Regions from separate parts of the Enterobacter sp. RHBSTW-00175 genome, predicted to be linked through region 2. Evidence: predicted binding sites of a transcription regulator. Region 2 holds the regulator's gene; the other holds the start of a gene.
The links. Region 2 encodes PhoB, which activates phosphate uptake and scavenging genes when phosphate is short. Its sites were predicted from a motif close to CTGTCATAAAACTGNCNNAT; they were not measured.

Region 1: the regulator PhoB is predicted to act here: its motif matches at 1,334-1,353, upstream of pstS (phosphate ABC transporter substrate-binding protein PstS).

What each region holds. Positions count from the first base shown of each region.
Region 1 is NZ_CP055930.1:2,141,484-2,144,905, forward strand. Features, by position in the region: gene glmS (glutamine--fructose-6-phosphate transaminase (isomerizing)) at 1-1,119, shown strand, start outside; gene pstS (phosphate ABC transporter substrate-binding protein PstS) at 1,441-2,481, shown strand; gene pstC (phosphate ABC transporter permease PstC) at 2,608-3,422, shown strand, end outside.
Region 2 is NZ_CP055930.1:3,220,195-3,223,616, reverse strand. Features, by position in the region: gene brnQ (branched-chain amino acid transporter carrier protein BrnQ) at 1-41, opposite strand, end outside; gene phoR (phosphate regulon sensor histidine kinase PhoR) at 451-1,746, opposite strand; gene phoB (phosphate response regulator transcription factor PhoB) at 1,768-2,457, opposite strand; gene sbcD (exonuclease subunit SbcD) at 2,645-3,422, shown strand, end outside.

The DNA of each region.
Region 1 (3,422 bases), 1.1 Mb from region 2:
AACCTGCAATACGACGCAGGCGATAAAGGCGCTTACCGTCACTACATGCAGAAAGAGATTTACGAGCAGCCGAACGCCATCAAAAACACCCTGACCGGGCGTATTAGCCACGGCGTGGTGGATTTGAGCGAATTGGGCGACAAGGCGAACGAGCTGCTGTCGAAGGTTGAGCATATTCAGATCGTGGCCTGCGGCACCTCCTACAACTCCGGTATGGTCTCTCGCTACTGGTTTGAATCGCTGGCGGATGTGCCATGCGATGTGGAAATCGCGTCTGAATTCCGCTACCGCAAATCCGCAGTGCGCCGTAACAGCCTGATGATCACCCTTTCCCAGTCTGGCGAAACAGCCGATACCCTGGCGGCGCTGCGTCTGTCCAAAGAGCTGGGCTATCTTGGCTCTCTGGCGATTTGTAACGTGCCGGGATCTTCTCTGGTACGCGAATCCGATCTTGCGCTGATGACCAACGCGGGCACGGAAATTGGTGTCGCATCGACGAAAGCCTTCACTACGCAGCTGACAGTGCTGCTGATGCTGGTGGCGAAACTGGCGCGTTTGAAAGGGCTGGATGCCGCTGTTGAGCAGAACATTGTTCATGGTTTGCAGGCTTTGCCGAGCCGTATTGAGCAGATGCTGTCTCAGGACAAACGTATTGAGCAGCTTGCGGAAGATTTCTCTGACAAACATCACGCGCTGTTCCTGGGGCGTGGCGATCAGTATCCGATTGCGCTGGAAGGCGCGCTGAAGCTGAAAGAGATCTCGTACATCCACGCAGAAGCCTATGCGGCAGGTGAGCTGAAACACGGCCCTCTGGCGCTGATTGATGCGGATATGCCGGTTATCGTCGTTGCGCCAAACAACGAACTGCTGGAAAAACTGAAGTCCAACATTGAAGAAGTGCGCGCCCGTGGCGGTGTACTGTACGTCTTTGCTGATAAGGATGCCGGTTTCACCAGCAACGACAACATGCACATCATCGAGATGCCGCATGTGGAAGAGGTGATTGCACCTATCTTCTACACCGTTCCGCTGCAATTACTGGCTTATCACGTTGCGCTTATCAAAGGCACCGACGTTGACCAGCCACGTAACCTGGCGAAATCTGTGACGGTTGAATAATCATCTCAGGCTCCACCTTCGGGTGGAGCTTTTTTACCCTTCCTGGTTTGTTTTTAATCAACTCTTTCCCATTTTTATTTATGACAATCTGTCATCTTCAGCTACTTTTTTCAGTGTCACATAAAGAAAATATCACTGAAAACATACTGTCATGTTTGTGGCTATCTAATTGATACGTTTGATAATTTTTACTGACTTTTAAGTTAAACTTTCGTTGTCATAAAACTGTCATAATTCGTACATTTATCTGTCACCTGTTTGTCCTATTTTGCTCATCGTAGCCACTAAACAACGATTTACGAAAATCTTGCAGGAGACATTATGAAAGTTATGCGTACCACTGTCGCAACTGTTGTCGCCGCGACCTTATCTCTGAGCGCTTTCTCTGTATTCGCAGAGGCAAGCCTGACTGGTGCCGGTGCAACCTTCCCTGCGCCGGTGTATGCCAAATGGGCGGATACTTACCAGAAAGAAACGGGTAACAAGGTTAACTACCAGGGTATCGGCTCCTCCGGTGGCGTTAAACAAATTACCGCTAACACCGTTGATTTCGGCGCATCAGATGCTCCACTGACTGATGAAAAACTGGCTCAGGAAGGCCTGTTCCAGTTCCCTACCGTTATCGGTGGTGTGGTTCTGGCCATCAACCTGCCGGGCGTGAAGTCTGGTGAGCTGGTGCTGGACGGCAAAACACTGGGTGACATCTACCTGGGCAAAATCAAAAAATGGGATGACGAAGCCATTGCTAAACTCAACCCAGGCCTGAAACTGCCTTCTCAGAACATCGCTGTGGTTCGCCGCGCAGATGGTTCTGGTACCTCTTTCGTCTTCACCAGCTACCTGGCGAAAGTGAACGAAGAGTGGAAATCTAAAGTCGGTTCTGGCTCTACCGTTAACTGGCCAACCGGTTTGGGCGGTAAAGGTAACGACGGTATCGCGGCATTCGTACAGCGTCTGCCAGGCTCTATCGGTTACGTAGAATACGCTTACGCTAAGCAGAACAACCTGGCTTACACCAAGCTGCTGTCTGCTGACGGCAAGCCAGTAAGCCCGACTGAAGAGAACTTTGCTAACGCTGCTAAAGGCGCTGACTGGAGCAAATCCTTTGCACAGGATCTGACTAACCAGAAAGGCGAAGGCGCATGGCCAATCACCTCTACCACGTTCATTCTGGTTCACAAAGAGCAGAAGAAACCTGAGCAAGGTACTGAAGTGCTGAAGTTCTTCGACTGGGCATACAAAAACGGCAACAAACAGGCTAACGATCTGGATTACGCCAGCCTGCCGGATAGCGTGGTTGAGCAGATTCGTGCTGCATGGAAGACCAACGTAAAAGACAGCAGCGGTAAGGCATTGTATTAATTTAGCATTCTGACGAAAATGGCGGGTGGCGCTTGCGCTAACCCGCCCTACGGTTCCAACTGTAGGCCGGATAAGCGCAAGCGCCATCCGGCAATTTCGTAAACGCGTTTAACAGAAGAGTGATTTATGGCTGCAACCAAGCCTGCATTTAACCCTCCGGGTAAAAAAGGTGACATGATTTTCAGCGCGCTGGTAAAACTGGCTGCGCTGATTGTGCTATTGCTGCTGGGCGGCATTATCGTGTCCCTGATTTTCTCATCCTGGCCGAGCATCCAGAAATTTGGATTCTCTTTCCTGTGGACGAAAGAGTGGGATGCACCGAACGACATCTACGGTGCGCTGGTGCCGATTTACGGCACGCTGGTGACCTCGTTCATTGCTCTGCTGATTGCTGTTCCGGTCAGTTTTGGTATTGCCCTGTTCCTGACGGAACTGGCGCCTAACTGGCTGAAGCGTCCGCTTGGTATCGCCATCGAACTGCTGGCGGCTATCCCGAGTATCGTGTACGGCATGTGGGGCCTGTTTATCTTTGCTCCGCTGTTTGCGAAATACTTCCAGGAGCCGGTGGGCAATGTTCTGTCCTCTATCCCGTTTGTGGGGGCGCTGTTCTCTGGCCCGGCATTCGGTATCGGTATTCTGGCTGCGGGTGTGATCCTCGCCATCATGATTATTCCGTACATTGCGGCCGTTATGCGCGATGTCTTCGAACAAACCCCGGTGATGATGAAAGAGTCGGCTTACGGCATCGGCTGCACCACCTGGGAAGTTATCTGGCGCATTGTTCTTCCGTTCACCAAAAATGGGGTGATCGGTGGTGTTATGTTGGGATTAGGTCGTGCACTGGGTGAAACCATGGCGGTGACCTTTATCATCGGTAATACCTACCAGCTCGACAGCGCATCGCTCTACATGCCAGGTAACAGTATTACATCAGCCCTGGC
Region 2 (3,422 bases):
CCCAGCGCGATGATGTCACGCGATTTTAAGTGATGGGTCATAAAACCTTACTGCCTGTGGATGTGGTGTTGAAAACGTTGAGATTTTCGCCATCCCTGACGGGACAATACAGCGGAAAACTTGCTCAATTTCAGCGGGAAATTCTCCCGTCCTGGCGTGGAGAAGAATAGTTTTTCGATTTACCACGCAAATACAGTCGGTCTGACAGTATCTGGGGGGCAATTTAAACGCTTATAACGTTTAAAGGCAAGATGGGATCGTGAAACCAGAACAATATGCCAGTATGAAAAATCAGGCCAGCACAATACGCTATTTATAAGAAAAACCCATGGCTAATCATGCGAACAAAAAAGCATCTGGCGTATAAAATTCACTCAGGTTTTACTTGGCCGCAAAGCAAACGGGCCAGCAATGGCTGGCCCGTGGAAAGGAAAAATGACACGCCTGTTGTCAGGCGATTTTTTTGGCAATTAATCGTTCCGGGATAACGAAACTGAAACGAGTTCCTTTCCCCAGCGTGCTCTGAATATCGAGACGACTTTCATGATGATTGACCGCATGTTTCACAATCGCCAACCCCAGACCGCTTCCTCCGGTCTGGCGCGAGCGCGCTTTATCAACACGATAGAAGCGTTCGGTCAGGCGAGGCAGGTGTTCCGGCGAAATACCTGGCCCGTTGTCCTCAACGCTAAACTCCGCACCTGTCGGGGTATGTTGCCAGCGCACCACAATATGCGTCCCTTCCGGCGTGTGATTTACCGCGTTATAGACCAGGTTAGAAATGGCGCTACGCAGCTCATCCTCGCTGCCCAGTACTTTCAGGCCATTATCAACCTCAAAGGTCAGTTGATGTTTTTTATGGCTCAAGGTCTGCGCTTCGCGCTCTACAACGCGCAGCATCATCGGCACGTCGATAGTGTCATTCAACGCAAGCGTCGGGGCGGCCTCTATTTTCGATAACGTCAGAAGCTGTTTCACCAGCCCTTCCATCCGGTGCGTTTGCTCACGCATGGTATGCAGCGCTTTTTCGCGTGGCGCCCCTTCCAGCGTTTGCTCCTGCATCATCTCCAGATAGCCCTGCAGCACCGTTAACGGCGTGCGCAATTCGTGGCTGACGTTGGCAAAGAAATTACGTCGCGCCCCTTCCAGCTGGTGCATCTGCGTTACGTCGCGCGCCACCATTAACCACTGCTGGTCGCTGTAGGGCATCACGCGGATCTCAAGGTGACGACCATTGTTCAGTTTCAGATTATGCGGGCGGGTGAAGTCACGTTTTTTCAGATACTGCGTAAATTCAGGGTAACGCAGAAGGTTAAGGATATTCTGGCCATTATCATCCGGCCAGCGCAGCCCAAGCAGCTGTTGCGCCAGGCCATTACACCAGAAGATAGTCCCTTCTTCGGTGGTCAGAATGACCGCATCCGGCAGCGACTCCGCGCCACTGCGAAAACGTTTGATCAGGCTACCCAGCTCACGACGGCGCTTTTTATTACGCATCTGCATCTGATGCAGGCCGTAGAGCAGCGGCTCCCAGCTCCCGCTTCCCGGCGGAGGCGTCATACTGCGGTCAACCCACAGCCACCAGGAAAGGCGCAGTAAGTTCCAGAAATGCCAGATTAGCAGCCCGGTGACCGAAGCCAGTAAAAACCACGGCAAATGTCCAACGAATGCCCCCAGAATGAGGGCCGGGATACAACAAAGAATGAGTTCAAAAACGAGCCTTTTCCATGACAGACGTTCCAGCACGCGTCACACTCCTGTCATTGTTCAGAAACGGGTCGAGAAACGATAACCCGTGCCGCGGACCGTCTGCACCATACGATCGTGGCCGCTCAGCTCCAGCGCTTTACGCAAGCGGCGAATATGGACATCAACCGTCCGGTCTTCGACATAGACGTTAGTCCCCCAGACGTTATTCAGCAACTGCTCACGGCTATAGACACGCTCAGGGTGAGTCATAAAGAAATGCAACAACTTGAATTCGGTTGGCCCCATATCGAGTGGGTTTTCGCCGGTCATCACCCGGTGTGACGTTGGATCAAGACTTAAGCCCTGCATCTCAATCACCTCTTCCACCGCCATCGGCGAAATACGGCGCATCACCGCTTTAATACGGGCGACCAGTTCTTTAGGAGAGAATGGTTTAGTGATGTAATCGTCAGCGCCTGTTTCCAGACCGCGCACACGATCTTCTTCTTCACCGCGCGCCGTGAGCATGACAACCGGAATATCGCGGGTCATCGCTTCACGTTTAATGTGTTTGATGAACTGCAATCCCGAGCCGCCAGGCAGCATCCAGTCAAGCAAAATCAAATCAGGCCAGGGTTCGTTAAGTTGATTCACCGCGCTGTCATAATCTTCAGCTTCTACCGGCTGAAAGCCATTTTGTTCGAGCACGAAGCACACCATTTCACGGATCGGAGCTTCATCTTCTACGACCAGAATACGTCTCGCCATACTTTGCCCTGTCTTATCTTATTTAAGTTACAAGTTTGTAATGCGGCGTCATTATGCGTCAGATTTATGACAGATTTATGAAAAACATTACCACTATAAATGGCAAACTGTTGTTTTATTACAGCGGTTATTTTCCGTTCTCTGAAGGTTTATAATCCTATCCTCATTTTTTTGCCACGGAACCGTTATGCGCATACTTCACACCTCGGACTGGCATCTGGGTCAAAATTTTTACAGCAAAAGCCGCGCCGCAGAACATGAAGCCTTCCTGAACTGGCTGCTGGAAACTGCTCAGTCGCACCAGGTTGATGCCATCATCGTTGCCGGTGATATTTTTGATACCGGGCAACCGCCAAGCTATGCGCGCGAACTGTATAACCGTTTTGTCGTTAACTTACAGCAAACCGGCTGTCATCTGGTGATTGTTGCGGGTAACCACGACTCCGTGGCAACGCTGAATGAATCCCGCGATATTCTCGCGTTCCTCAACACGACGGTCGTCGCCAGCGCCGGGCACGCCCCGCAGATCCTGAAAAAACGCGACGGGACGCCGGGTGCGGTACTGTGTCCGGTGCCTTTTTTACGTCCGAGAGATATCGTTCAGAGTCAGGCCGGGCTTTCCGGCGGTGAAAAGCAGCAGCACCTGTTGCAGAGCATAACCGACTACTACCACCAGCAGTATGAAGCAGCCTGCGCCCTTCGCGGTGAACAGGAGATCCCCGTGATTGCCACCGGACATTTGACTACCGTTGGGGCGAGCAAAAGTGACGCAGTACGTGACATTTATATCGGCACGCTTGATGCTTTCCCGGCGCAAAACTTCCCGCCTGCGGATTACATCGCGCTGGGGCATATTCACCGCGCGCAGATGATTGGCGGTAGCGAACATATTCGCTATTGCGGCTCCCCGATTTCCCTGAGTTTTGACGAGACGGGCAAAGCCAAATCCGTGCATCTGGTGACGT